DNA from 3 places in the Paenibacillus sp. NPDC058367 genome. Region 3 is predicted to be linked to each of the others. Evidence: riboswitches for the same ligand, from Rfam matches in the RefSeq annotation. Region 3 holds a riboswitch; each other region holds the start of a gene.
What was found. Region 3 has a riboswitch for cyclic di-GMP ahead of ACFWMP_RS04260 (DUF6612 family protein). Riboswitches for the same ligand answer to the same signal wherever they lie in the genome.
Positions count from the first base shown of each region.

Region 1: another riboswitch for cyclic di-GMP. It lies ahead of ACFWMP_RS25020 (choice-of-anchor A family protein); the one in region 3 lies ahead of ACFWMP_RS04260 (DUF6612 family protein).
Region 2: another riboswitch for cyclic di-GMP. It lies ahead of ACFWMP_RS17740 (thiamine pyrophosphate-binding protein); the one in region 3 lies ahead of ACFWMP_RS04260 (DUF6612 family protein).

Region 1 covers NZ_JBHXIZ010000005.1:385,670-388,938, forward strand. The annotation lists gene ACFWMP_RS25010 (winged helix-turn-helix transcriptional regulator) at 1-82, opposite strand, end outside; gene ACFWMP_RS25015 (YhjD family protein) at 526-918, opposite strand; cyclic di-GMP riboswitch class I at 1,410-1,500, shown strand; gene ACFWMP_RS25020 (choice-of-anchor A family protein) at 1,611-3,269, shown strand, end outside.
Region 2 covers NZ_JBHXIZ010000003.1:194,464-197,732, reverse strand. The annotation lists gene ACFWMP_RS17745 (carboxymuconolactone decarboxylase family protein) at 1-1, opposite strand, end outside; gene ACFWMP_RS17740 (thiamine pyrophosphate-binding protein) at 12-1,655, opposite strand; cyclic di-GMP riboswitch class I at 1,774-1,869, opposite strand; gene ACFWMP_RS17735 (methyl-accepting chemotaxis protein) at 2,060-3,269, opposite strand, start outside.
Region 3 covers NZ_JBHXIZ010000001.1:922,646-925,914, forward strand. The annotation lists gene ACFWMP_RS04260 (DUF6612 family protein) at 272-1,120, opposite strand; cyclic di-GMP riboswitch class I at 1,238-1,329, opposite strand; gene ACFWMP_RS04265 (Cof-type HAD-IIB family hydrolase) at 1,539-2,339, opposite strand; gene ACFWMP_RS04270 (pseudouridine synthase) at 2,611-3,269, opposite strand, start outside.

The DNA.
Region 1 (3,269 bases), on a different contig from region 3:
TACCGCTAATAATAGACAAGGTGTAGCCAAAGCTAGTGTCCTTCTGTTGAATGCCAGGCGGTATACAGATTTCATCACTCATGGGCTATTACCCTCCTTCAGAAAATATTCAACGAAAAGGCAAACGCCTGTTGTCGCTCCGTACTCAGGTCCCGACTTTATTATGTTTTACAACCTGCTATCAAGTCATCCTGTGAGAACGAATTCACTATATCATTTTGAAACAATTTGTTCAAAGCACTCGTGGCTAACTATCAATCGGTCGATTTTCTCTGTCGGCGAAGCGGGCCTCTTTGGTTGGAAATCAAAAGTGCCAAGCGGATAGCCTAAGCGACGAATTGAAGTTTTTAATGTAATTTTCATGTGAGCATCATCTTATTTTCAGGTTCAAGGTATATATTGAAGACACCAAACACCCCCCAGTGTTTTGTGGTATAAATCTCTCAGGTCTTGCCAACTCCCATGGTAAGGCCTATTTTTTTGTTCGCTAATTAAATGAGGGAGGGGGGCAGCTTCTTCGCTACTTCACTTAATCTGATACTGCTCTTCATAGCTCTTAAAAGATGAAATATCCAGACCGAGATATCTGCGCATATGAATGGCAGCTTGGGCAGCGACGATGTCGTTTAACAACAGCATTCGTTCATGGTATCCACGACATATAAATTTGGCTTCTATCCCCGTGTTAAGTCTGTTCTGCTCATAAACCTTGATTCCCCGTTTTCTCATCTCTGAACGAACATCTCTTAGATCTGTTGTAGCAACTGCTGCGGCTGTTTCAAGAACCTCCAGATAGGGGGTAGGTGTTCGTAAATGTGCAGATAGAATGGCGGAGTCCCGTTCGAAAGCTGATAAAATCATCGGAAGCAATAAATAAGATTTGACCAGCATGTTGTCCCTGCTTTCAGCTCTATTCATGAATCTCATCACCTCTAATGGGAACGTATATTCGTATTCTACCCCGATATTCCAAAAATAATCAATGGTATTTCTAAACAGATAGTCCAATGTGATTGAATTCACAACTAAATTAGAAAGAATAAAATATATTAAAATTGTAATAATAAAAAATAATGCTTCAGACTTATATAAAGGGAGAATTAGGATGAAAGAGGAAGGAAGTCTCCACCGTGGAATGGTATTTGGTTTGATTCTAAGTATTCCATTATGGATATCGATATTAGGTTGGATAAAGTTACTTTAAAATTGAAGGAAAACCTTTGTGTGAAGCGCCTTTAGGCGCTTTTTTTGTGCTTGCTTACGCGTATGAATATCAAAAGGAATTGATTGACAATTGTAGGAATGGAGCGCTAAACTATTATTAGTTCAAAAGTATTAAAAGTCATAGACGATTATTTAATAGGATGCTTAAAATGCTAGTTCTAATCCGCAAGTCAATACATATATTATCATGATAATAGCAAACCGCCTGAAAGGGTGGGACGCAAAGTCCAGGAGTCTAAAGTGTCTTAAATGCGCTATGACCGTCCGACTGCCATGAGAAGGGAATTCCACTTCTTTTTTGGCGGTCTTTTTTGTTGTTAGGTCCTTTAGAGTTTCTGGTAATTATTCTGATTAAATATAAATCATAGATTTAGGAGGTGTGCTTTTTGAAAAGAAGAATGAAACCGCTGCTTGCACTAGTATTAGCGGGGATATTGACGGTAGGTAGTGGTCTTTCTGGAGGTCATTTGGTAAATGCGGCTGGGGAGGTGCTTCCCTATACTCCTACACCTGTGTTAGGTATTGCAGGGAATTTTAATACTTTTATTTTTGGGGATTTCAAACAATCTAATGATCAGGTTCATGGGCGCCTTGCGGCCAAAGGTAATATTACTTTGCAGAATTACGGCGTATCCAAGGATAATCCAGGTGGAGATGTTCTTATCGCTGGTAATGACATCAGTTTTACTAATGGGACTGTTCATGGAGCATCCGTTTATGGTGGTGTTTTTTCCAGCAACGGTGTAGATCTTAAAGAACCAGCGAGAAAAGGGACTCCTATTGATTTTGATGCTGAAGAGCAATTTCTTATTGGACGTTCTAATGAATTCTCTTCGCTTGCTACAATAGGAACTTTCAAAAAGGAATATGGGAAAATAACGATTGATGCTCCGGAACCATTTAACGTTCTTAATCTTAGTGCTGCCGATTTCGCTGGTGCTAATGGCTTACAGTTTAATATTGCAAATAGCGCCACAGTTATCATTAACGTTAGCGGAAGTTCAGTTAACATTCCAAGCTTTCAAATCTGGGGAGGTAGCCCTAACAAGGTATTATTTAATTTTTATGAAGCTAGCACTGTTGACATTGGAAGTTTAACAATAGAAGGAACTATCCTAGCTCCGCTTGCAAAAGTAACTTATAATTCCGGTGAACTGCATGGGACGCTGATTGCAAAGGGATTTGCTGGTGGGGTGCAGATGCATTGGTATCCATATGGAGGGGAAGAACCACCTCCGACACCAACGCCGACCGTGGCACCAACACCGACACCAACCGTAACACCAACACCAACGCCGACCGTGACGCCAACACCAACGCCGACCGTGACGCCAACACCGACGCCGACCGTGACACCAACACCGACACCAACCGTGACGCCAACACCAACGCCAACCGTGACACCAACACCGACGCCGACCGTGACGCCAACACCAACGCCGACCGTAACACCAACGCCGACCGTGACGCCTACGCCGTGCGTGACACCGACACCGAAGCCAACACCAACGCCGAAGCCAACACACACACCGAAGCCAACACAAACGCCGAAGCCAACACACACACCAAAGCCAACACACACACCAAAGCCAACGCCGATCGTGACGCCAACACCAACGCCGATCGTGACACCAACACCAACGCCGACCGTGACGCCAACACCAACGCCGACCGTGACGCCAACACCAACGCCGACCGTGACACCAACACCAACGCCGACCGTGACACCAACACCAACGCCGACCGTGACGCCAACACCAACGCCGATCGTGACGCCAACACCAACGCCGACCGTGACGCCAACACCAACGCCGACCGTGACACCAACACCAACGCCGACCGTGACGCCAACACCAACGCCGACCGTGACGCCAACACCAACGCCGACCGTGACGCCAACACCAACACCAACGCCGACCGTGACGCCAACACCAACGCCGGAAGTAACGCCAACACCGACACCGTCGCCGGAAGTAACGCCAACACCGACACCTTCATCAGAAGTGACGCCAACACCGACGCCGGAGCCTCCGGTGTTCCCGACA
Region 2 (3,269 bases), on a different contig from region 3:
TAAGTGACCTCCTAATTTAGGTTCAAAGTACGGTGAGCAGTCGGAGGGACCTCATCACGGTCTGTTAGCAGTTCAATGACGGCAACACGGTTGATGGCAACAGCGTCCTTGATGGCTGTTTCGAACTCCTCCGCTGTCTCACATTTGTAACCCTTAGCGCCTAGTGATTCTGCGAATTTCACAGCATCCATAGGGACTTCGTAGATAGTTCCGTCAATACGTCCTGTAGTTTTTTCCATACCTTTTAGAGCCATATCTAGCTGTTTATTATTCACAACAATGAATATGACAGGAATATCCTTGCAGACAGCAGCGTTAATCTCTGCGCCTAGCATCATAAAGCAGCCATCTCCTGTAATGCAGAAGATCGTTTCTTCTGGAGCAGCAACCTTTGCACCAATCGCCATTCCGATGGAATTACCCATACAAGCAAAGTAAGCATCGAAAACAAAACTGCCCGGTTTCTTAACCTTGTACCATTTCGCAGCATGGAAACCGTGACTTCCATCATCAACAAAGACTGTGCTGTTATAAGGAATCAAATCACTCATCGTACTCAAGACCGATGCAAGTGAAAGGTTTGGTAAAATCGGAGGCTCTTCGGTATAATCGGAATTTGTCGGTGCTTCGCGTTTTGTGATGTTGTTCGTGTCAATATTATTGAGATAGTAAACTAGATTGTCCCGTAGATCTCCAGTCACTGGAATCGTTTTAGAGAACAATATTTTTCCGACAAAAGTCGGATCGCTATCAAACTGAATTAATGTTGCAGGATGATTTTCCCTTTTAAGATTACAAATAGTCATATCACTTAAACGTGACCCGAGAACGATAAATAGATCACTTTGATTCAGCAAGTCATCCCCATGGGTACAACCGCCTACTCCAATTGGACCGTGATAGAGTGGATGATCCCAAGCTATAGCCCCTTTACCACCTGGAGATGTAACTACAGGAATATTAAATGTTTCCGCTAATTGAATTAGCTCACTATGTGCTCCTGAGCGGTTAACGCCTTTACCCGCGATAATTATTGGATTCTTAGAGTTATTTATAGCATCAAGTACACGGTCGATATTAGCATGGCTAACCAGTGATTCGCGTTCAGGGATTACAATATTACATTCCTCTAGCAATTCCGTTTGTACATCAAAGGGAATACAAAGGTGAACTGGACCACGATTACCGCTCAAAGCAATGGATATGGCATGATTAAAGATTGTGTTAAAGTGATCTCCACGTTCAATAAGCTTGCTATATAAGGTGGCAGGTCTAAACATATCAGCTAAATCAGCTAGAAAAGAAGTAGAGTCCTGACATTGGGGAATTCCAAGCTCTTTAATAGATTGATGGCCAGTAATAAATAGGACAGGTAGGTTGTTAGCCTTAGCATGTGCTGCTGCAGTTAATAGGTTTGTTCCACCAGGACCTGAAGTACCAAAAGCTACACCTAGTTTTCCAGTTTTAAGCGCATACCCGGCTGCTTCGAAGCCGGAACTGGACTCATGTCTCCCAGGAATAAATTCAATACCGTAATCTACCATTTTAAGAACAATAGGACAAATGGATTTCCCAATAATACCAAAGGAATGGGTAACTCCTAGGTTCCGTAGTGCTTCCGACATGTAATCTGCGACTGTCTTCAAAAAATACACCTCACAAGTTGATTGTTATTTTAAAATCAAACATTAGAAAACCTGTGCTCTGAATTAGGGCACAGGTTGGTGGCATAAATCGCCATAGAGACTGAACAATTGTTCAGTCGTCTTGGTTTTCTGCAACCTGGCAGTCATGGCCTCTGATTAAAAATGAGGCTGTAGATCCATGGTTTTGCGTCATCCTCTTTCGAAGATTTTGCCAATATTAATTTTAAAATTTATAAGAAGAATTTTCCTTTACAATATATTCCTAGAGTACCTTTGTCAATATATTTTCGCAAATTAACTCGAATTTTGACGAAAGTCTTGTCCAACCTATGAAATAATAGATATAAAAAAACTCCCCCTAAGTCAAAACTTAGGAGGAGTTTTTGGTCTTGTTTATATGATTTGCAAGTGACTTAAAACTTGAAAATATGGATAGTCTTCTGTAGATTAAACACAGCCTGTGTCATTTTCTCAGTTTCTTCAGCGACGGACTGCAGGGCATTAATTTGTTCATTCATAGCGGCGGATACTTCCTCGGTGCCGGCAGCGGTTTGCTGTGTGATTGCAGAGATATTCTCTATTGCACTTGAGATTTTCAAGGCACTTTCCAACATCAGATCACTTTCAGCAGAGAAGGAAGAGATTTGCTCGGTAATATACTGCACACTTTGCACAATTTGAGCAAAGATATGAGCAGATTGAGTGATCATCTCATTCTGTACCTGTACGACTTCTTCGTTGATAGCGATATTGTCAATCGCTTGTTTGATATCAGTTTCGATGCTCCGAACTAAGCCAAAGACTTCCTTCGTTGAAGCCGTTGATTCTTCGGCAAGTTTACGAACCTCCTGTGCGACTACAGCAAATCCTCGACCATGCTCCCCGGCGCGTGCTGCTTCGATGGAGGCATTCAGCGATAAGAGGTTGGTCTGCTCAGCGATCTCTGTGATGGTTTTTGTAATCATCGTAATTCCGCGAGCATTATGAGACAGGGCTTCGATAGTATCAGCTACTTTTTGAGTAGCCTGGATGTTTTTGCGCATGCCTTCAGCTTGAGTATCAACGGACTGCCGTCCTTGTTCAACTAGTTCTAATGTATGTATTGAACGTCTGTTCATTTCTTTCGTTGAGTTCGTATAATTGGATACTTTATTCTCAATATCTTTAATGGATTCTGTCATTTCAGCGATATCCGTAGATATTTCATTTGCACCAAGAGCTAGCTCGTTAGACGAAGAGGCTACCTGTGCCATGACAATTTTCAAATTCTGATTCTTATCTTCGATTCCACGGCTTGCATCCATAACTTGACGAGTGATTTGTGATGCTTCTGTCAAAATCTTCTTGAGCTTGTCAATCATAGTATTAAAGGAACGACTTACGTCCCCCATAGACCCGTTCTCATCGGCTCTACTAGTAAAATCCCCTTTTGAAATACTATGAGATACATTCGCGATGTCATCAAAAGAAGATGTAAGCGTTCTCTCGATAAAGCGGGCCACGGGGAAAGTTAGAGCAGCAAGAACTACGATTAGAACAATACCCAAAATAATGTTGCCTAAGATCATAAAAGTAACTAAAACAGGAATGGCAAATAGTGCGGCAACGAGGTAACATCCGGCA
Region 3 (3,269 bases):
AAGAATAGTAATTCTCAAAAATGTAAATTTACACCTAACCTATAATACCTTTTCAATATAATAGTTACAACATGATATTTCATACACTATTAAATTAATTCAGATTATTAATCACATAAATAGCATGTACTAAAATCCTAATAATTGGTAGGTCAATTTTATATTTATTTATTTTTTACATATCTCACTTCCTGTTGGCTACTGTCATGAATGGAGCAAAAAGCGCTGTTCTACTGAACAGCGCTTTTTACTCCATATGAAAACGACCTTATTATTCTAGTTCGGCGGGCTTTACAATGGTTGTACCTTTGTTATTCTTGGAATACTTAGCTTCGATTTTCGTGTTGTATGTATCCTTTTCTCCATCACTTATCAGCACATAACTCAGATCGACTGTCAGTTTTTCCGTCTGCCAGGTCTTAGTATTGACGAATAATTTCCACGTTACGCTTTTGGGTTGAACTGTCTCACCATCCCAGAGGTTCTCCTGGTCATAGAGCTTGATTATTCCCTTAGCTGCTGTCGGATCGGTTACCGTGAATTGCAGGACTGTCTGAGCACCAGCAGTGCTGACTTTCATAGATTTTTTATAACTTTTTACCGAATCAAGCATGGAAACAGGATCGTATTGACCTTTGGAGTAAAAAGAATCCCACTCCATCTTCTCCAGTCCAATCCAATACTGCGCATCAGGATCGATTGGCTCACCGTCATCGTCGTAACCTTCATCTTCAGATTCATCGATCAGTTCACTTCCGTCTACAAGATAGTAAAACTCCTTGTCATTGGCATATAGACTGTACGTTGTTTCTAAAAGACTACTATCAACGGTGCCGGCTGCAGCAAAATTCGGCAGTCGATTAATATCCAGCTTCAGTGTGTTAGTGTTGCTGATACGTACCCCACCGCTCTGAATATCCTGTTTTTTGATCACATCTAAGTGAAAATTCTTTATTGCTTTAGAGGCTGCCGTTACTTTGCTAATCATTTGATCCGCGGTTACTGCTGTTGTGGTAGCGGCAGACACGACTTCAGGATTAGACATCCATCTGATCGTTCCGGACAGCAATAAAGCACCTACTGCCAAACTAGTGCCTATTGTTTTGAAAAAACTGTTCATGTACTTCCCCTTTCGGCCCCTTGCGATAATGTAACGCCGTATAGGTCGAAATAATAAAAGAGCTCAAAATTGACTACATATTCTTAGAGCTATCCTTTATGCTTCATAAGACATCCCTATGGCGGCCTGGCGATCATTTCCTTCTGTAGAAAGGCTTTAGACCCATGGCTTTGTGTCATCATCTTTCGATGATTTTACCTTTAAAGCGGACATTCAATTAGTTTTAATTAGCTTACGGACGCATGTCCCACCGCTAATTTTATCATGGTTATAATTACCTGTAAACGACTTATCTTCCATTTCTATTCACCTGTCGATTTACTCGTATCCTTATGTCAACGTAAAAAAAAAAGCATAAAACAGGACTCCAGTCCGCTTTATGCTTTGCATCTAAAATTATTTTACAGGATCAAAAAGATTAGGATAAACAATATTTAACCAGCGCATCACGCACACCATGCTCATTGTTCGAACCCGTAACAGCATTCGCTGCCGCTTTTACCTCTACAGGAGAATTATCCATCGCCACGCCCATCCCCGCATAGGTAAGCATAGAAATATCATTAAAATAATTACCGATTGAGAGGACTTCTTCTTGCGGAATTCCCAGCTTCACAGCGAGATTTCTTAATGCGTTTCCCTTAGAAGATTCGGGATGCATCAAATCAACGAAAAATTCACCACTCCGCAAAATATTGTACTCAGGAGCCCAAGTACGCCATTCACGTTCAGCTTCGTCAAGGATTTCTGGCTGTGTAAATACAGTAAACTTAACAACCGGTTCACGGAAATCTTCCCATGCGGGCAGCGTCGCTGGCACAATACGGAAGTGCTCATACATATAATTAGCTTCTTTAGTCAGATTCTCTACATTATCAACATACATATCAAAAGCAGTATTCACATCATAATGAATATTGTGCTTACGGCAATAGTCAATATAGGGGTCAAGACCACGTGCATCCATACCATATTGATGCAGCACTTCTCGATCTTCCACTCGTACCGTCGCTGCTCCATTGTGACCAAGCACGTAACCAGTCAGCCCCATTTCCTCCATGAAAGGAATCGAGTTCTGTGGACTGCGTCCCGTACACAATACGATTTGACCGCCAAGACGTGTAACCTCAGCAATAGCTTCCTTATTCTCAGAGCTTAAGTGGTGATCATCATTTAATAGCGTACCGTCCACATCTAGTGCAATCAGTTTGTATCTCATACTCCACCATCCTTGTCTTTCTTTTTCTATATATAATTGAACTTGAGGCTTTTTGTGTTAAGTGTCAGTGGCAACTATGGTGAATGTTTGGACTTCCAGCCGCTGTTGTTTCCAGATTTCTTAATTTATACCGTTTAAAAGCGGATGAAATCCGGAAACAAAGGCGGTCGCTATCGCTCTTACAGTTCCAAAATTCCCCTCCGTCTCTCCCTTCTCTTATCCCAAGTTTCCAAATTCAATATATATATCAATTTATATATCATTTTCTCTACTATCCTTCTGACCCATCTGCGCCTAAGAGTGCCAGTTCCTCTAACGTCAGTTCCCGACAAGCTCCAAGCGGCAGACTTTCATCCAGCTTCAATTCTCCCATAGATACACGTTTCAGAAAAGTGACTTTTTTGCCTACCGCCTGAAACATACGCTTCACCTGATGAAATTTCCCCTCAGTGATGATAAGTGAAATATGGGAAATCACTTTGCTGCCGCGCTCTATTCCAAGAATGGTTAAGTGTGCAGGTAAAGTAACGTAGCCATCTTCCAGCTCCACCCCTGCTGCAAAAGCCGCGACATCATCCGCGTCTACATCGCCCTCGATGGTTGCCTCGTACGTTTTCGGGACATGCTTACGTGGCGACAGCAATTCATGGGCAAGCTTCCCATCATTAGTGATCAGCAGCAGCCCCACAGTATCCTTATCTAGCCTTCCTACAGGAAACGGTTCAAACTGTGCATACTCGTGCTTTAAAAGATCCAAAACCGTCCGATCCCGCTTGTCCTCCGTAGCTGACAGGACACCCGGGGGTTTGTTCATCATAAGATATATGAATTCACGGTAGGTAACAACCTCTCCCCCTACCTCTATTTTATCGGCATAAGGATCCACATGGAACCCACTATCTTTTACCACGGTCCCGTTCACCAATATTA